DNA from 2 places in the Bacillus sp. Marseille-P3661 genome. Region 1 is predicted to be linked to the other one. Evidence: riboswitches for the same ligand, from Rfam matches in the RefSeq annotation. Region 1 holds a riboswitch; the other holds the start of a gene.
What was found. A riboswitch is a leader RNA that binds a small molecule or an ion and turns the genes downstream of it on or off. The one in region 1 is predicted to bind cyclic di-GMP.
Positions count from the first base shown of each region.

Region 2: another riboswitch for cyclic di-GMP. It lies ahead of C1724_RS09285 (hypothetical protein); the one in region 1 lies ahead of C1724_RS02340 (6-carboxytetrahydropterin synthase).

Region 1 covers NZ_LT965953.1:521,563-532,041, reverse strand. The annotation lists gene C1724_RS02385 (FapA family protein) at 1-87, opposite strand, end outside; gene C1724_RS02380 (PP2C family protein-serine/threonine phosphatase) at 100-888, opposite strand; gene C1724_RS02375 (STAS domain-containing protein) at 938-1,267, opposite strand; gene C1724_RS02370 (methyl-accepting chemotaxis protein) at 1,296-2,882, opposite strand; gene C1724_RS02365 (class I adenylate-forming enzyme family protein) at 2,872-4,371, opposite strand; gene C1724_RS02360 (acyl carrier protein) at 4,364-4,603, opposite strand; gene C1724_RS02355 (alpha/beta hydrolase) at 4,616-5,662, opposite strand; gene C1724_RS02350 (ATP-binding protein) at 5,643-6,581, opposite strand; gene C1724_RS02345 (SDR family oxidoreductase) at 6,606-7,322, opposite strand; gene C1724_RS02340 (6-carboxytetrahydropterin synthase) at 7,325-8,143, opposite strand; cyclic di-GMP riboswitch class I at 8,337-8,423, opposite strand; gene C1724_RS02335 (PAS domain S-box protein) at 8,805-10,479, opposite strand, start outside.
Region 2 covers NZ_LT965953.1:1,996,773-2,007,251, reverse strand. The annotation lists gene C1724_RS09290 (Na+/H+ antiporter NhaC family protein) at 210-1,634, opposite strand; gene C1724_RS09285 (hypothetical protein) at 1,893-2,390, opposite strand; cyclic di-GMP riboswitch class I at 2,451-2,536, opposite strand; gene C1724_RS09280 (LysM peptidoglycan-binding domain-containing protein) at 2,790-3,782, shown strand; gene C1724_RS09275 (hypothetical protein) at 3,823-4,488, shown strand; gene C1724_RS09270 (response regulator transcription factor) at 4,514-4,882, opposite strand; gene C1724_RS09265 (hypothetical protein) at 5,106-5,324, opposite strand; gene C1724_RS09260 (hypothetical protein) at 5,466-5,930, opposite strand; gene C1724_RS09255 (carboxymuconolactone decarboxylase family protein) at 6,100-6,480, opposite strand; gene C1724_RS09250 (thiamine pyrophosphate-binding protein) at 6,532-8,187, opposite strand; gene C1724_RS09245 (ATP-binding protein) at 8,202-9,803, opposite strand; gene C1724_RS09240 (CHRD domain-containing protein) at 10,131-10,479, opposite strand, start outside.

The sequences.
Region 1 (10,479 bases):
AACTTCTCTTGCTGTAGTTTCCAATAAGTTTAATCCTAATTGTATCGCTTCTTCTACACTTTTCCCCTTAGAGATTATATTTTGCATGATGATTCCCTCCTATGGATGAAGTACCGGGGAATTATAACTGATAATCTTCGTCTTATCTTGATTAACTTTTAATAAAACCATTGTTATATCATCTTTTTGTGGCGCATATTCTGTAAATTGTTCGATCGAATTCGTTATAGACTCTTCAATTTCTTTCACATCTAAAGAATAGTTCTTCCGAAGGATATCTCTTAAACGGTCAATACGATACATTTCTCCAACAGTATTTTGCGCTTCAGTTATGCCGTCTGTATAAAAAAATACTAAATCTTTTTCATCTAATTTGATTGAGTTTTCTTGATAGGAGGATTGCGGTAACCCACCTATCATGATTCCTTTTATTTTTGGAAGCTCTATAAGTTTCTCATGTGAGTGTACTACTAAAGGTAAATTATGTCCTGCACTCGCATAGGTAAGAATACTTTCTTCTGGATCCCAATCTGCACACAGAACTGTGACGAAAGAACCAAGTGTACGAAGATCTGAATACATTGCTCTATTCATAGCTTCTAATGTTTCACCCGGTCCTTTTGTACTTTCCGATGCACTGCGGAAAGCACCCCTCGTTAAAATCATTAACATTGCAGCTGGAATCCCTTTTCCCATTACATCACCGATAACAATGCGCAGCTTACCGTTCGGAAGAAGATAGAAATCATAGTAATCACCACCGATTAATCGTGCAGGTATCGAAATCCCACTAACCTCACTGTGTTCTATTGTTGGCTGATTACCATTCAACAGTTTCATCTGAATATTACGAGCTAATTTAATTTCTCGTTCCAATGTTTTATTCATCTCTCCATTTGGTTGGTTATTTACTAAAGATAATTCTTGTCTAAACAATCTATTCACCCACCTTTTGGATCGATTCCATAATTTGAAAAACACCAATTGTTTCAAATAACATTTCTATTTCCGGAGTGATTCCGTCCAATTCTACTCCAAACTGTTTTGCGTTCGCCTCATGTACTAAGTTAATAATGGCACCAATTCCAGTCGAATCAATAAATTCTAATTTTGAAAAATTTACGATTACCTTTTTTATGCCATCTTCAATCGATTGGACTTCCGAAATAAAAGTTTCCATCGTTGAGTAATCAAGTACCCCGCTGATAAACAGGGTACAGACTCCTTTATCTAATTCTTTTGTGATTTTGACAATATCAGAATTCATCACGTTTCCTCTTTTCTGACTTTCTAGATTACTTCAAAATAAATTGTTCCATATTCTTAAGTAACTTCTTCGAAATCTTTGATAAAGATTCTGACTGGCCCTGTAAAGATTTAAGTAGATCAGCTAAGGTAATGGTCATGTCGGTTGTAATCTTTGAACGATCTTTAGACAATTGACGCATATTGTCAATTCGACTGAGTACTTCTTGTGCCTTATTGTTATCAATGGGTTTTAACGTATCCTCCACTTGATTTAGAAATTCTTCTATTTCGGCTAAAGATTCTCTTGATGCAATCGTTGTCTCCATCGACATCGTGTATACTTTTTCAACAGAATTGTCTGCAGAAGACTCTAGCATGTAAGCAAGTCGCTCTGTTTCATTTGCTTGATCACGAGTTTCACCAATTACTCTGTTTAATGTCTCTGTCATTTTGTTTGCTGTTTTAGATAAATCACTTAACTCTCCACCATCGTTAATATAGCTTAGTGATGTAAAATCTCCTTTTTCAAGGGCCTTTATTTGATCTATTATTTTTGCTATATTCGCATAAATTTTGCTAAAGAAACGAGTAGTTATCATAAATAAAGCAACTAACGATGCAAAACTAAACACAAGTACGATTAGAGAAATGTTATACAATGGCGTGCTCATTTTTTTATAATCTAAAGCTATATAAATAACGTAATCTTCATTTAATGGAAGAAATACTTTATGAAATTCCCCTTCATTTGTAGTATCAAGATAAGAATACTCTGTCGGATTAGTAGCCATATCTATAAGTATTTCATTATCTTTATCATTTACTAATTCATAGGCCCCGTTGACCACTTTCTTTAATGGTGGATACAATTTCTCTGCTAATGATGGATCAGCATATACCCTAGGATCTAGTACAGCAATTTCCTTTGCATATTCATTTTCATCCAATACTTTACTTATCCAAGACTCTGGTCCAACTTTTTCGATAAAGTTATGAATCTCACTAGCTTCAATAAACGGGCTGATCAGAAAATCTGTTCCTGGTATATGATAATATGCATATTTGAAATAGGCTGGTTCATCCCCATGCGATCCTGACTGTGCTGTATATAAAATACCTATATTATCCCCAACATAACTTGAATTGGCAGCTACTTCACCAGAAATTCTTTTACCGTTAATTTGATCCACCATTGCTTGATATGCTTCAGGACTAATCTGTTTAAAACTAAAGCCAATTTCCGCTGGGTCTGTTGACTGAATTCCAACCACGTCATTTTCTTGGTGCGCAAATAGCGTAAGGCCACCTAAGCCTACTTGATCAACTATATTTATTAATTCTAGTTGAGTTATTTCAGTTACTGGTTTACCTAAGCCAACAATATGTTCCCCTGCTCTTATTGCCATCGATTCTAATTTTAGATCAATTTGATGTTCGATTTCGGCTGCAGCCAGCTCGGTTTCATTAATTCCTTGTTTAATTGATTCTGAGATCATGCCGGCTTCACTATTAATATTTCTATCAATCTGGTTTGAGATCAAATAGATTTGGATAATGCCAGATACGAGTACAATAGCTATTAATGTAAGGAGCATCTGAATATTAAACTGTCTGCGAAGTGTTTTATTTTTCATGATGTTGGTAACCTACCTTATTATTCGTTTGTTCTATAAATACTTTCCTTAGACTCAGCTTGTCTACCTTACTTTGTATACTTGGAAGTTCAGGAATTGTTTGAATTTGATCGGGTACCTTATAACTTGCAATTCGTTTGGCACAATACGAATAAACTTCTTGGACATTCAAAATACCGTTTGGCACTATAAAGGCAACAACTTGTTCACCAAACACAGGGTGTGGAGCACCGATAACTGCAACCTGCTTTACTTTATCATGAGTAGAAATAACCTTTTCGACTTCACTAGGTACAACTTGTTGACCACCTTTTTTGATTAAGTCTTTTTTTCGACCGATGATTTTGATCGTACCATTATCGCTGACTTCCACTAAGTCACCTGTATAAAACCATTGCTCATCATCAAGGATCTCCCTCGTTAATTCTGGCTGCCTATAATAGCCTCTAAACATAACAGGGGTTTTAACTGCTAGCTCTTTCATTCCTTGTTCTTCACGAAATTTCGTGCTAACACCATTTACAATCCTCCATTCTAGAGATTCTCGAAGGTTACAAGTTAGCACACCTCCAACTTCACTTAAGCCATACACGCCTACAAACATACATTCCTTCATCAATTCAAAGTGATCAATATAGCCTTCGTTAATCATTTCACCTGAAAGCGTACATACCTCAATGTTTCTAAAAACTTCTGAATCAATGTGTTTGCCAAAACTATACAATGCTTTAAAGATCGATGGCGTACTATCGATTGTATTTGACGTAGTATGCTCGATTAACTTAACCATTTTTGGAATATCAAATTGTTCAGGAAAAGCAATTCTTGCACCTGTTTTTAGGGCAGCAATAAAAGCTCCAATTCCTATTAATGATGTTGGCGGTGGATTTAAAAACAAGCTATCTTTCTCAGATAATCCCTTAATTTCGATATAAGTATTCGCAAAGTTTTCAACTTCTGTACAGTGTGAAACTAATCCTTTAGGTAAACCTGTGCTTCCTGTCGTGAAAAACATGATTTCTACATCTTCCGTTTCATTCGGTCGGGCAACTCCAGTAGTTTGATAATATTCCCAACATTTTTCTTCTTCATCTAAATAAAAAACTGTTGTCTCCTTATTCATTGAATGTGACCACTCATAGATCATTTTAGAAAAAAAACCATCTTGATAATCAGGGCTCGTAATAACCGCATGCGGATCAACAAATGACAAAACGGATAAAAAATCATCTTTTCGATACTGCATACTTAATGGGATCACGATCCCGCCAAGCTTGTTCACTGCCAAAACTGTTGAAAAATACGTAAACAAATTTGGCATAAGGACTACAATTCTTTTATTTTCAATATCTAACTGTTTATTTATAAATGAGATGATCTTTTCAGTATGATTAGCGATATCTCCACCGGTATAATCTCCTGAAAATGTACTTAAAGTTAATTTGTCATGATAGGAGGGATTTAAAAACTTATTAAATAGACTATTCATATTCAATTCCTTTCGTAAGAGAGTCATAGAGTTTACCAACCGTTGATAAATCATCCAATCCGATTAGTTTTTCTAAACCAGTTCCCACTTTCTCCGAAATCTCAATCAACAAATTAACCATTTGTAAAGAATCAATTCCTAAATGATCCCTGAAAGAAGAGTCCTCTTTAATTAATTCGATTGGAACATGACTAGTATCAGAGATTATCTGTCTAAAATGTTCAAATGTCATTTTATCCTCCTGTTATTTACTAAACCATTGTGCAGAAAACTCACGAATTTCTTCAAGCTTTCCATTACAACAATGTGTTTCGTTCTCATATTCAATCAATTTTTTACCATAAGGCAATTTATTATATAGTTGATAAATATCATCATTTTTAACCATAACATCGTTATTTCCATGAAATAGCAGAGTAGGTTTACTAGTTATTAGTTCATCGATAGTAGGAACAATATTTGGACCATGCTCTAAGATTGACTTCAATCGTTCTGCGAAATAATTTGGTAGTACGATAGGATCATTGCTAACTGGTGGACTAACAGCCACTGCCTTTCTTACATCTGGATGTTGACTAGCCTTAATTGCCCAGCTAGCGCCAGAGCTTGTACCAAATAAAAAGATAGGGTTTTGGGGTAATCTTTGTTGAGTAAATGCTATTATGCTATCAATAAATAAATTCCACCTGTCCGTCGAGGCCTTTAATCCATTTAAAGTAAATGTTTCTCCTTGTCCAGGACCATCAAAACTTACAGTAGCAAAGCCTAAATTAAGAAAATGTTTTTCATACGTAAATAATTCCTCTTTACTCGAATCAATAGGGTTAATGATGATGATACTTCCTTTTGAGTTTCTTGGTATCCGTACTCTTCCAGCACACTCGCGGCCACCAATATGGATACTTTCTTTATGACAGGATATCTTAGATATTTTGTCAGCCTTTGCAAACATCCGAAGGGATTGCTTATACCAGTTTAGTTTTTCCTCAAACCGTTCAGGAAAAATCCATTGAACTAGGTTATAATACAATCCGGAAAACTGATATTGAAGTTCCGCTTTTTCAGTTAATCCCTTTTCTTCATAATTAATAGCATTCATTTTATGTTCTTCAGCAACACTGCTAAAATAATTGATCCAATCATTTAGATCTTCAATAGCGTATTTTGCTTGACAAGCAACTTGTTGATCTACTCCGTGTGCAATCCATCTATCCCAAAAACCTTCAATGAGCCGAGCTGTTACTAATGTCTTTTGAATTGTACTTTTTGGATTAGACTCTATCATTATCATTTCTTTCATCACCTGCTCTATCTAGTATTAAAATTAACGTCGACCCATTTGATGAGGTTTCTAACACGACCTGATTGACAATTTTCATCATCAATGTAAACCCCTGTCCTAATGACTCTTTTGTAGAAAAGCCTGCCATAAGTGTAGTCTTTGGCAGGAGTTTAAGCGAAAAGCCTGGTCCCTTATCCTCAACTATTACCCGAAAAACGTCTTGATCCTTATAAATGAACATCTTTCCATGTTCAGCATGCTTTAAAATATTCGTTACCGCTTCTGAAACAATTAAGTTATAACTCATCATCTTGGAAACTTTTAATCCTGCTACTTCAAATGCACTTTTTGCTAGATTTCTAGCTTTAGGAATATCTGCTCTTTCTTGAATCAAGGTCTCACAAAGAAGTTCACCTTGCATATAGTGTTCAACCTTATCCTTCTCAATTAATAAGAATCCACCTTGTGTCGCGGCATAGATTACATCTCTATAGACTTCCCATACCTTTTTCGACTCATCTATTTCATTTCTATTAAGTATAGTTTCTGAATGAACCTCACTTAACACTCGGGATAGTGCATCATTATGCAATTTTGATAAATTTAATCCCTTCATTTCTTCTTCAATTAGAGCATTGCTTTGTAACCATTCCACCGCTAGGCTTGCTACATGGAACAAATTTCGGGTTGTTTCATCCATAATATCTTCGAAAGAAGTTATCGTAAAAGCTTGGTAAAACAATGCGTTTCTTTGTTCGCTGTTTAACTCAGACACCTCTGCCATACGATAAACTATCCAGCCTATTAGTGCTCTTTTTTGCACTTCTTTAAAGGAATTAAGTTCAGCGAGTTGCGGAAGAGTAATGGCTGGGATTAATTCATCGTTTTTATTTGGTTCTTCAAAAAACTTTGAGAACAATCGTTTCATGTCTTTCTCCCAAACCCTTTCTTTTTATAGAATGCCGGCAGGAGGCATTATCGTGATTTCATCAACAACAGATTGTTTGGGTTGGCACAATAGAAATAATATATGTTCTGCAATCGATTGAACCGGAATCATATTTGAGACATCTGGCTTAGGTTCAATTTCATTCCAAAACGAACTATTCACAGCGCCTGGTAAGACTGATGTAATCCGAATTCCTTCCCTTCTTAATTCAGCTTGTAAAACTTTTGTCAAACCACGTACCCCGAACTTAGAAGCTGTGTAGCCACCATTCCCTGCTAATGCTACTGTTCCAGCAATTGATACCAGATTTAAGATTTGACCGCATTGATGCTCTCGCATATGTCTTCCAAAATATTTACAAGTTAAATAGGTACCGCGTAAGTTTACTGCAATCATATTGTCAAAATCTTTTGTTTCAGAATCTAGCACACTATCAAAAACACCGAAGCCTGCTGCATTAATGAGAACATCTACACGACCAAAATGGTCAACACTACGATCTAGGAATTGTTTTACTGACTCTTCATCGCTTACATCAACACGAAGGACTAAAGCATCTTCACTTGGAAAAGCTTTCTCTAAGTCTTCAATATTTCTAGATCCTAGAACCAACTTTGCGCCATAGTTATACAAAAGCTCAGCAGTTGCTCTTCCGATTCCGCGACTTGCTCCTGTAATAACAACCACTTGATCTTTCAATTGCGTCATATCTATCATCATTATTAGTTCACATCCGATCCATAATATTCAAAATAATTTTTGTCCGTTTCCCACAATCCAATCTTATGAAGTTTAGGTAAATGGGGAGCCAACATTTCATAAATCACCTTTGCAACAACCTCTGAAGTAGGATTTAGATCTCTAAATTCGTCAGTATCCAAGTTTAAGTGTTTATGGTCAAATTTATTAAGTACAACTGTTTCAACCACTTCATCTAAATGAGATAAGTCAATGAGCATTCCTGTAATTGGATCTAACACACCACTAATGCAAACCTCAAGATAGTAGTTATGTCCATGACCATTTGGATTGTTGCACTTTCCAAATAATTTAATATTTTCCTCAACTGAAAGCTGATCACTGTGTAGACGATGTGCTGCACTGAAGTGGAATTTTCTAGTCAAGCTAACCATAGTTTCATCTCCCTTTTCTGAATACAAATAAGGATTTTCATGTAACCGCAGTTTATGCAATTCACAGTGCTCTAATTGGGGAGCAATAGCATTCCATAAATAAGTGATAATGTTTTCTGTAGTTGGAATATTCCTTTTGAAATACGGATGTTCTTTATTTAGAAACTTTCCATCGAGTTCTCTTTCAACTAGACCACCGACCAAATTTTTAATGTCAACGGTGTTAACAACTATTCCAGTTCTTGAATTCAACTTACCTTTTACAGTGACCTCCAATTTATAATCATGACCGTGACCACTAGCATTACTACACAAACCGAAAACCTCTTTATTTTTTTCTTCAGACCATTCGGTAATTCGGTAACTATGCATCGCTGAAAAGTCAATTCTTCGTGATAAATAGAGCATTGTATGTCATCTCCCCAGAGTGTTATCGACTCATGATCTTCTTTCAAACTGATTGGCCTAGAACGCCTATTCAGTTAAAGTTCTTTATATTCAGTATTTTTAGAAAAGTAAAAAGTCCACCAAAAAGTTGGTGGACTTGAATAGTTGGGATATCACTTTATGCAATATTTCAACAGATACAAATCGAACCCTTTTCGGTAACCTGGCTATCATAGTCACATAGACCTTAGATCCAATGGCTTTGCGTCCCCATTTTTCAATGAGTTTGCTATTATCGTAGGTAACAGTTGTACGTATTCATTTATTAGTGCTTTTTAATTAATTCATCGACAAATGACTACTGCGTCAATTAGTGAATATTGACCATTTTTCCTAAAAAGTAAATATAACATTATTACTATACATATAGTTTTAACATGAAATAATAGAAAGGTGAAGTGGTTTTTTGTATTTTGTTGTCGTTTTTCGTCGAACAACAAGACCTTAGTAGACTTTCTATCGACCTAGACAATATACACTACACTGTCTCCTCGTTAACTTTGTATCTTTATTTTATTTCTAATACCAAGTGTTTGTATATCACCAGTAGTTCTTATTTTCTATTTGTTAGTTGTAAGAATGATTCTCCCAGTAGGAATTACTTCCTACTAGGATTTAAAGTCTATTTATATATTTTATACTCAGTATGTTCAGCTTGTTTTGCATCATATAAAGCCATATCAGCAAATTTTACCAGTTGCCTTTTGTCATTTGAATGGTCTGGATATAAAGAAATTCCAATACCTGCCCCTAAATTAATTTTTACATGATTAAAATCTATTGCTTCTTCAAATGCCTTTATGATTCTTCTCGCAATATCTTCAGCAGTTTCTACCGAAGTCAGTTCAGGTAAAATAATACCCATTTCGTCCCCACCTAACCGGGCGACAGTATCTGTTTTTCGTACGCATTTTTGCAGTCGCCTTGCCATTTCTTTAATAACAGCATCCCCTGCATCATGTCCATACGTATCATTTATTTGCTTAAACTTTCGCCCATCCAGCATCATGACAGCAACCTTTTGCCCCGAACGATTTGCATGGTGAATCGCCATTTCTAATCTATCATCGAAGGTACGACGATTTGGTAAACCTGATAGGAAATCATAGAATGCAGCCTTCTCTAATTCATCCCTAAGTTTTTTCCTCTCTGTAATATCACGAGCAATCGTAACTAATTGTTTAACCTCTCCATCTTCAATGACAGGGGTTGTGTTTGCTTCCATCCAGATCATCTGACCATTCCTATGCCAAACCCTGAATTCAACCGGGCATGGTTCTCCACCAGCTAAAAGGCGTCTAAATTCTCTTTCTAAAAGGGATAGGTCTTCTGGATGTACATGTGTTAAAAAGGGAGTTCCAATACAGTCTTCCGTTGGATAACCAAGTATTTTTTCGTTAGATGGAGAAACAAATTCAATAATTCCATTTGGATTGATTATGTTGATAATGTCAAATGCATTGTCAGTAATGAGTCTATATTTTTCTTGGCTCTTGATAAGTTCTCTTTCTGCTCTTTTATGTTCAGTAACATTTTTGTAAAAAGCAGTTGCTCCGATTATATTTCCACTTTCATCTCGGACTGGTGTATAAGACGAAATAATATCTAGAAGTTCCCCATGCTTTGTTATACGTTTTGTTTGATGAGTACTAATAATTTCTCCATTACTAATTCTTTCGCTGATTTCTAATAGTTCAATTTTTAGATTAACTGGAACGATAGTACACTTTTGAACAACTATTTCATCTTCACTAAAGCCAAACGTTTTTTCAAATGCAGGATTTACTTTGAGTATATCTCCTTTTGTATTGATAAAAAAAACAGGATCAACTGTATACTTCCAAAAAACTTCAAGTTCTTCCTTTGTCTCGATTAAAGCCTTTTGTGCTTGTTTTGTTTCAGTTACGTCTTTTGCGAGTCCATATATACCTACTACATCATCATTAACAATTATGGGAATACTCATCACAAACAGTTCAACCCGGTGTCCAGCTTTATGTCGTAAGGCCACCTCATAGCTTTCCGTTTTTTTATCTTGAATCGCTTTATTAAAATGGTATAACGTCTTATCAACATCCTCAGGTACCATCATTGGGATAAAAGATTTCCCTAAAAATTCTTCGCTAGAATATCCGGAAATACGTTCTACACCAGCATTTCCGCTAGTGAAATTCCCATACAAATCATAAGAAAAAATTGCATCAGGGTGATTTTCAAATAACGATTTATACCGTTGCTCACTTTCCTCCAAAAGTCGTTCCATCCTTCTTCGTTCGGTAATATCTCTAGCAATTCCG
Region 2 (10,479 bases), 1.5 Mb from region 1:
ATTTAGCCTTACGATTTGCATCAGCATATGCCTAAGTCTATGCACAAAACCAGCGGGGGAATTTGTAGCCATCAGGATATTTGATTCAACTTAACTTTAATTGTAAAGCCTAGAGATTCGTGCTTTGATTTTGTTCTAAATATAAATTATAGGCTAATTGGAGAAATTTGTGTTCATCTACATATTAGTAGATAAAATTGTTAAGTGCCTTATGCAAAAAGTAATGCGGTGAAAATATATAAAACAGTCGCAATAGCTGCACCAACTGTTGATAGTTTAAGTTTATAACGAGCATATTCCACCAGCTCCATATCTAATATAGATGCGGTAGTAATTGTTGTATCACCTAAAGGTGAGGTTAATGCTCCAAATGCGCCACTTGCAAACACAGCTCCCACTGTTAGTGGGATAGAGGCACCGGTAGAAACTGCTAATGCAATACCTAATGGCATAAACAACCCCCATGTTCCCCAAGAGGATCCAATAAAATAACCGACAACGGATCCGATAATAAAAATCGTTGCAGGGGTCATGAAAGCAGGTAAAAACGATCCTAATGAAGAGCTGACAAAGTTTGAAAAACCAAGATCCTCTGCAGCAAGTGTTAGTGACCAGATTAGTATCAGTAGCGATATGGCTTGCATCATCTGATTACCACCATCGTAAAAATGGTACATAATTTCGTTTAATGGCTGTTTGCGTAAGATATAAAAAATAAACGTGAAGATTAGCGTAATAAAGACAGCTAATAGCATAACAAATGTAGCATCAGCCATCGAAAAGGCTTCAAGTACTGTTTGTGCTCCTTTTTCTTTGCCATCCTGCCATAATAAATACAAGGATAGACCTAGGAGCAAAAATACAGGAATAATCAAATTCCAAGGCTGTGCTTTTACCATTGACAATTCTTTTTTGATTCCAGCACGGTGAAATTCATGTTCTTCATCTTCATTATGGTCTGCTTTTTTTCTGCTCTGATTAGATTTCTTCTTAGAAGGCCAAAGCGTCTGTACAATCCCGATGATTAACATGACAATCGCATAAAAGTTAAACAAGATGCTTAGTAAAAATACTTCATACGGTGACATATCTAAATTTAGTCCCCGAATTCCACCTTCGACTAAAGAAACCATAAACCCAACAAACGCTGTAGCTACAGGTAATAGTACTATCACTGATTCTGTTGAGATGTCCATGGTCATCCCGACTTTTTCCTTAGATAGGTTCATTTTTTTTATTAGTGTTTTAACAATCGGTCCTATCATCATAATCCTAAACATTGGCATCATGAACGTAAAAGGTAATGTAAACCAAATAAGTCCAAGGATCCCGCGCTCAGACTTAATTTTCGTGCCAATCCATTCTGAAAATCCTTTAATACCTCCAGCGATATTCATCATCCCTACTAAACCGCCGAATACATAAAGAAAACTTACTATTTTAATATTCGTTTCATCGGATAAGGTTGTTACTATGTAAGAAATCGACTGTTGTGTACCAGTTATTATGTTCGCTGTAACAATAATAGATCCAACAAGAAGTCCAACTACAAGACCAGGTAAGATGTCTTTTAACCAAATTGCCATTATTATCACAATTAAAAATGGAATTAATGAAACCCATGTTTGATCCAAAGTTTCGTCCCCCTAAAACGTCCGTAAACGATTATAATGTCTGTGTCAGTTCCCACATAGTATTGCCACAGCTAGAAGGGGATATTAATAGAAATTGGAAATCAATTTGAAAAAATAGAGACATTTAGAGTTGTTATGAAAACTTTTTATAGCACAAAATAAGGCACTATGGTGTCAGGACATCCATAGCGCCTTATTGTTTTATATTAATTGGGTTTTTACCCAAGTAAAAGCATATCTATCCCAATATCGTTAAGATTATTGTTGAGTAGTAGATGGGAAAATTTCTAGATACTTAGAGTCAAGTGCGTCCTTAGCTTCTTGAATTTCTGTTGCAGCTAATGTGTCTAGTTGTGCTTTTCCTGCAGTGATATCAGTTGTTGCCTGAGCATCAGCTTCAGATTGTAATGTAGCATTATATTGAGTGATAGCTGTATCTACTTCTGTTTTTTTAGTTTCATTATGATTACCAAGCTCAGAAGTAATTCTATTTTTTAGAGCAATTAAAAATGTATCAAAATCTGTAACTTCAGAAGCATGCGTAGTATTCGCACTAGTTGAAAGTTCATTTTTTTCTAAACCTAATGTATCAGCTATAAATGATTTTACATTATCCAATAATGGTGAAGCACCAAATGTAACACCTGCTCCTAAGGTAATCGTACCTGCCACTACAATAGTTACAACCTTTTTCTTTAGGCTGCTCTTTTTTGTTGGTTTTGAGAATTTTTCTGTTCTTGACATGATTGGTTGCATATTCCTCTTCCCTTCAAATGAGATTCTTTTATTTTTGAATCTCCACTTTTATATAATAAAAGTGGCAACTGGCTGACATAGTGCTTTACACCTTAGTCCCTATAGCTTTGCGTCCATGCTTTTCAACATGTTTGCGAGATTAAATATACTAACTTTTTTCATCTTCAGCAATCTGAAATTATTGCTATTGCAGGAAATCTTTATCCAAATAAATGGAAGAGTTTGTTTTCAATAAGTATAGAACTAAGTAAATTGTTGTTTCGATTTATTCATTAGTTAGGGTTTCCAAGTAATTACCAATCAAAAATAAGAATAAATTCATTACTATCTTTTCCAAACTATTACTGTCGTTTATGAAGAAATTAGTGATCAAATTCAAAATATGAAAGGGCTAAAAAATTGAAGAAAAATTCAGTACTTTTACTTTGTATTATTTTCGTTGTGTTGATTAATGAATTTCCTGCATACGCGGTACAAATTAAACCAACTAATATTTACGTAGTGCAATCGGGAGATTCTTTAGAGGAAATCGCAATGAAGTATGAAACCTCCGTAGAAGAAATAAAAGCAACAAATGGTTTACAAGAGAACGTATTATTTGTTGGTCAGAGATTGTGGGTTCCGGTGTTGTACGAGGTGGTTGCTGGAGATACACTACAGACGATTGCTAGGGCACATAATTCTACAGTCGAGATCATAAAAACAACAAATGGATTGTCCTCTGATGAATTACATCTCGGGCAAATAATAAAGATTAATCCTAAAAAAATGACGATGCAAGGAAAGCATATTCTGATGACGAGGGATGAATTTAAGAATTGGCTACAACATCATAAATTTAGTCGTAAAATAACACTAATCCAACATCATCATACATGGGCACCATCATATAAACATTTTAACGGTTATAATCATTTTTCTATGCTGAAGGGAATGGAGAACTATCATATTAGAGAAAAGGGGTGGAAGACAATTGCGCAAAATATCACAACTTTTCCAGATGGTAAAATAGCCGTATCTCGACCGTTTAATGTAACTCCTGAAGGATCAATAGGATGGAAGGCCAATTCAGTAGGATTAACCATTGAAAATGTTGGAAACTTTGATAGGGGACATGATGTCATGACAGCAGAACAAAAAGAAACGATCGTTTATATCACTGCTTTGTTAAGCATGAAATTTGGGTTAACTCCTTCTATTGATAGCATCACTTACCATCATTGGTGGAGTTTGAAAACGGGGGAAAGAGTGTTAGATAAAGGGCCTGAATATAATGTCAAAACCTGTCCAGGCACAAACTTTTTTGGAGGAAATACAACGACTAGCGCTAAAAATAATTTTTATCCACTTGTAGAACGTAAAATCCAGGAAATTTCAGCATCACATCAATAAATATATTTCTTAAAACTTTAAAATATTGATTGGAGAACAGATGGCAGAAATATGGATTCAGGAAGAAAAACTTACTGATACATTTTTAGATAATATCGGTCATTATATAAAAATCGAAGGGAATACACAATCCATATATTTTATAAATGAGTGCTCTGAAGAAGACAATTATGTAGATAGGAACCGTAGGTTTTTACAAGATTTCTTATTATTTCAAAACAGATATCCTATATATGTTACCTTCGTATCATATGATGATAATACTGAAGACTTTATCACTTTATTTAAAAAAAATAGTATAGATTATGAATTAAATTTTCTTCAGGAACAAAGGACATATTATACCCTATTTCAAAAACATAAATATCATCCACCATGTTTTACGGTAACGATCATGGAACCACGCTCATTATTACTTACGATCGAAGAAACCTACTGGCTACCTGCTCAGAATGAGTTTTACGCTATTTCATATTCTGACAATTTATTATTTCAGTTAGCAAGGGTAAAAGAATGGGGGAGAGTAAAGGAACGTTCCATACCATGCTTTTTTACAGGGGTGGAAAACACGTTTATAACTTTATTCCATGATGGAGATGGATTTTATTTATATTCTAACGAGGAGAGGTATTCAACAATAGGGAATTTATGCTCTCAATTACCCAGAGGTACGATTATTGCACAGATTAATGATTCCGTATTGTAAATTTAAAAAAGAGCAACCAGTTTATTCAGTTGCTCTCTTGCCTATTATTTAGTATTTGATTGACTTCCGTAACAACTGTACTTGGACTGAATGGCTTAGATATAAAAGCATTTGCTCCTAAACTGAACCCACGTTTGTGATCGCTCTCCCCGCTTTGTGCCGTCAACAAAATAACAGGGGTATTTTTTACTTTCCTTATTTCTTCTAGAACGGTAAACCCATCTTTACCAGGCATAAATACATCTAGTATGATTAAGTCATAATTCTCTTGTAGTGACTTTTCTAATCCATCGTTTCCATTGGCAACAATATCAACAATATATGATTCCCGTTCTAAATAAAGCCTTAATAAGTTACTAAGTCTAATCTCGTCTTCTGCAATTAATATCTTCAAACCTAGCAAAACCCCCGATACTTTATTGTATAATTATTATTTTACATGAAAATGCGCTTTTGCCTATAGTGATAGTAAAAACATTTTTGTTTACAACAAAAGAATGCACATAGAAGATATATCTAACATGTGCATTCTTTTTAATTAATATGTTTTCAAAATTAAGAATAAACTGCATGGCTCTTTAACTAGCATCTTTTACAATAACAGGGGTGGAAATTCTTTACCGTTTTTTCTTTTTTGATTGATCAATAACAGGGGCTTTTTTGTTAACTTTTTCTAAAATAATTTGTACATGGACACTCTTTTCATCGATAGGGTGAACGCTTGATACTTTACCCTTCCGACCTTTAATCTTAAGATCTTCGTTTACGGAAGGAACCTGATTAAGTAGCTGACTTAATAAAAGATTTTTGTTTTCGAAAAAATGAACACTGTACATGGTCTCACCTATTTTCATATAGTATTAGTTACAAAAGATTATTTTGTAGTCTCTATATAAATATTTGATGGTAATTAAATTTAGACCAAGCTATTTTTATTATCGGAGAGAAGCATGAACTTGTTCCACTAAAGCTGAGTTTTATTGTGTGGATTCTTTTTTATCTGTTTTGAATAAGCTTTTCGAAACAGAATTAAGCTTATTTAAAAATCTGTTAAATCCGAAACCAACAAAAAAGGCGATACTTATTTGGGCATAGGGTGCATCTTTATAATCGGTAAACTCAATAAACAGGATGCCACTTTGTATTAAAGTCACTGCAATAATGGCTGTTCCTGTTGCAAAAATGGGATAAAAAATGTACATAATCCACTCTCTATAATTGGTTAATTCATCTTCAATATAGTGAGAACAAAACATGTAAAGATGACGTAAAGAAGCACCTATTGATCCGGCAAAGAAATAATACAAAAAGATTTTTATATCAGAAATGTATGGAAAGACTTTTTCTATAGCTCCCGTCCACAAGGCACCGACAGCTAAAAAGCTTCCAAAGAACAGTAGGGAAAGATAAGTTAGAATAACTATCTTTAACCATCTTTTCAAAACTAATCACCTCTGTCTCAGATGATTTATTGTATGAGATATGAAGATAGATGTGAGAACAACTTAAAATGATAGCGATTGAGGTGAGAATGAGTGGTTGAATCAAGGTGGAGAAGTAACACAACATAAATGAAGTGGAAAGGGGAAGAGTGACGAAATCTTATATGCATCACTCTTCAACTTCTTTATTATTTAGAATTATTTTTTCAAAAAGCTGAATGGCTTTAATTACTTTTGGAAATCCCGTATAGGGAATGCAATGTAATATAATGCTTTGAATTTCTTCGTTAGATAATCCAATATGTTTGGCAGAATGTAAATGCAATTGCAGTGCTTCTGTTTCTCCATGTGAAACTAAAGAGGAGATAGTGATACAAATTTTCTCCCTTTCCGATAATGCAGGTATAGAATAAATATCACCAAATGCAAATTCAGTTATAAGATCTGCTAATAATGGGGTATTGGTTCTTAATTTTTCAACAGCCTCCACCCCTAATTCGCCAGAATAATGGCGAAGATTATTTAAACCTATATTTGTACGTTTAGACATTCATATCCCTCCTATCACTGAAAATCATGAATTTACGAGAATCGTGCAGTATTATGCATCTCTTTTTAAAGTTGGGGGTACTTCTTCGGGGTCGACCATTATTTCAATGATGGTTGGTCCTTTATTAGTTAATCCCCTTTCAATTGCAAGTTGTATATCACTTTCATTCATACAGCGATATCCATTACAAGAGAATGATTTTGCGAAGGATACAAAATCAACCGTATTTTGATAAATGGCATGGCCAGGACACTGTTGCCAATGTTTCATACCTGTTTCAACCATGTCAAGACCACTGTTATTAAATACAAAGAAAAGAACAGAGGCGCGATGATCTACGGCAGTAGCTATTTCAGTTCCGTGCATTTGCATACAGCCATCACCTGTTATACAAGCAATTGGAGTATTGATGTCTTCACTAGCAATACTAGCGCCAATTGCATATCCGATTCCATTCCCCATTGCAATAAAACGATCATCAAAGAAAAATGTATTAGGTTGATAAACATCAAAATGCTTTACAGCATAATATGCATGGCTGCCAACATCAGCAAATACCTTAGTATGATCAGGCAAATTTTTCCTAATGACCTTAATGGCTGTGACTGATGAAATATAGGGAGTAGACTGTTTGTCTTCTTCATAGTCAATTGCAGCAGCTGCCTGTAGGATAGGAATAGGTCGACCTAGATTAACAGGTCTATTAGATTTCATGGTCATCTCTAAAAGAGCTATTAAATTTTCTTTAATATCCCCTGGCACATATGTTGTTGGTCTAGGGATTGACTTACCTACAAAAGTCGGATCATAATCAAAATGAATAACATTTTCTGGATAAAAGGATGAATTAAATCCTGATAAAGACATATCAGTCAATGAAGAACCAATAACTATCATTACATCGACTCCGGATTGTAAAAATAGGTCAGCTTGCTCCGAACCTCCCAATCCATAGCTCCCTAATGAAAGTGGGTGGTTAGTAGGAAAAGTCCCTTTACCACCACCAGTTGTAATCACAGGTACATTCCATCTAGTTGCAAGTTCATAAATTTCCTCGTAGCTATTCGCTGAACGTATTCCTTTTCCAAGTATAAATACCGGATTTTTAGCGGCAGTGATTAATTGGAATACATCATCAATATTTGACGCCTTGGTGGCAGGAATAGATGGAAAGGAAATCTCAAAAGAAGGAATTTCCTCAACTAAGACATCTAAAGGAATTGATAAATGTACCGGCCCCTTTACTCCTGAAAAAGCTTTTTCAACTGCATGCTGGAGATGGGATTGAAAGGAATCGCCTCTTTCAACTCTTCCGCTATACTTGGTTACTGGTTCAAACATCTTAACAAGATTCGACCCAAACTGTGATGAATCTTGACTATAAGACTTTCCGATATTTGCAGCCGAAACTTGACCGGTTAGGAAAAGTACAGGTAGGTTATGTGCCATGGCTTGTCCAGCCGAGGTTAATAAGTTGATTCCGCCGGGTCCAGAAGTAGCAAATGCTACTCCTAGTGTATTTCGCTGCAATGCAAAGCCACTTGCCGCATAACCTGCACCTGTTTCGTGTCTGGTTAACACGAACGTTAAGTTTTGCTTGTTTATTTCCGTTATTAAAGGAACTACAGGACGACCAGGAACTCCAAAAATATGCGAGACATTCCAATTCTTTAGATGTTTAATTAAAATCTCTAGGACTGTTGGCAAGTTTTCTCATCCCTTTACTTGTTTTGTGCAATAATCGGTAGCTTTATTTTAAAAGTTGTTCCTACGTCTTTTTGAGTTTCGACATTTATTAAGCCATTATGATTTTGGATGATTCTTTGACAAACAGATAAACCAAGGCCTGTTCCAGTATTTTTTGTTGTAAAAAATGGAGTGAACAGGTTTTTCAACGTTTCCGAATCGATTCCTTTTCCTTGATCAACAACTGAAATTTCGATCATATTAGTAGATTGACTTTTATTTAGTAGGATCTTAATGACACCACCGTTGCTCATTTCCTCAATAGAATTTTGTATTAAGTTAATAAGTACTTGCTTTATTTGATTTTTATCAATAAAAATAGGAAGTTTTTCACTAATATCATCAAAAAATGAGATCGAAATATTATGTAAGTTTGCTTGACTTTCCATAAATAGGATAGTCTCAACAATTAAGTCTTGAACATAAATCTGTTTACGACTAGGTGCTTCTGGTTTAGATACCATAACAAAATTATTGATTAACTCATTAATTCTCTCTAATTCTGTTCGTATGATATTAAAATATTCCTTCGTTTTTTGATCAGCTAAGTTTGTCTCTAATAGTTGTAAAAATCCGCTAATTGGGGTTAAAGGATTACGAATTTCATGTGCTAATCCTGCACTCAATTTCCCTATAACCGATAGTTTTTCGTTCGCAATAATTTGCTGTTCTAATTCAAAGCGATCTGTAATATCTCTAAATTGGCCAAAAGCTCCTATCATTTGATCCTCATCATAAATAGGTAAGGCATCAAAAAGGCAAACCTTATTAATTTTGCTGTCTTCAAAAAAATGAACTTCAATATTCTCGAATTTCTTGCCTTGAGTAAGTACTTCTTCAAAGTACTTTGAGAAGCCCTCAAAGTTATTAATTTTTTTCCCTATAACCTCATCGCACTTTAAGCTAGTATAATCTTCTGCCACTTTATTAAAATCAGTGATATAGCCTTCTTGATCCGTAATAATAATCCCATTTTTGGTGGAATTAATTAGAATCTGATTAAATAAATCTAATTGCTTATTTTTCTTTCTTAATTCTATTTCTCTCTCAATTGAGTCAACAGCAGAAGATACTAGTCCTAAATGAAAAGATGCGGCTTCTTCTAAAGATGTCATTAATGTTATTGTTCCAGTTAAACCATTACCTAAAATGAACTTGCAGCTTGAACATGAGAAGTTATACAATACGTGATGGAAATGGTCTGTCCCTTTTACTTGTATTGGTTGGTTATGATGTAAGCAAAGAAAAATTGAGTTCGTACCAGCATATTTTTCATCAAAACTAAAACCTTCTTTGATGCCGATCTGTTCCTTTATATCGTTACTGCCAATAACATTTAAAATATTACACTCGTCATCTGAAATTAATACTATGGCGGGAATATCATTCAAGAAGAAGAATAACTTCTTCACGAAATATTCTGTTAGATTAATGAGATCAGAATACATGTCTTGTCTATGTTTTAAATCTTGTTTATTAAGAACTGTTACATGCTCTGGCGAAGACAAAGGATCAATTCCATAGTAATGCTCACAATTATACTTGGAATTGATAATATACCAAGGTTCTGTTTTCATTTGGATAACATTTCCTTCCTTATCCCAAAATAGTAAAATATATAATTAAAATAACTATAATATATCGTTAAGAAAAAGGATGTCGAAATATGTAGAAAGTTATTTAGTGAATTTAAAATTTTGTTGAAATTACAGAAAATAATTGTAATCCTCTGGGTTTTTTTATAGTAATAAGGAACTAGGTTAAAAGTATCATAGAATAATTTATAGGTAAGTAATCAGAATTTTTAATTGATGACACTATTATTTAGATCAGAAGAACAGAAGTAAGGACCGTAAATGGGTCCTTACTTTTATTATCTATAAATTTTCTCCACTTTAAAGGTTCTAATTAGAATACCGTTGTATTTGGCCGCGTATTTCTCCGTCAGGATTTTGTGCTGTGTGCACATTTACATACGTTTTTCCATCTTTCATTAGGTCTAACAACACACTTAGAGGTTTTCCTTGTAATGGACCAACAAGGTCATCCTTAGTAATAACTCCATCTACTGTACCTTTTCTTACACTTATATCTGGATTAGCAGGACCGAATAGGAAGGCTACAACGGGACCATTGAAACCTCTTCTGCCTATGTGAATATGCGCTTGTGTAAAGTTCTCGAGATCATTCACAGTTAATTGATAGGCCATTCTTCGTTCATCCTTGCTAACTTTAAATTTAACCAGACCTTCA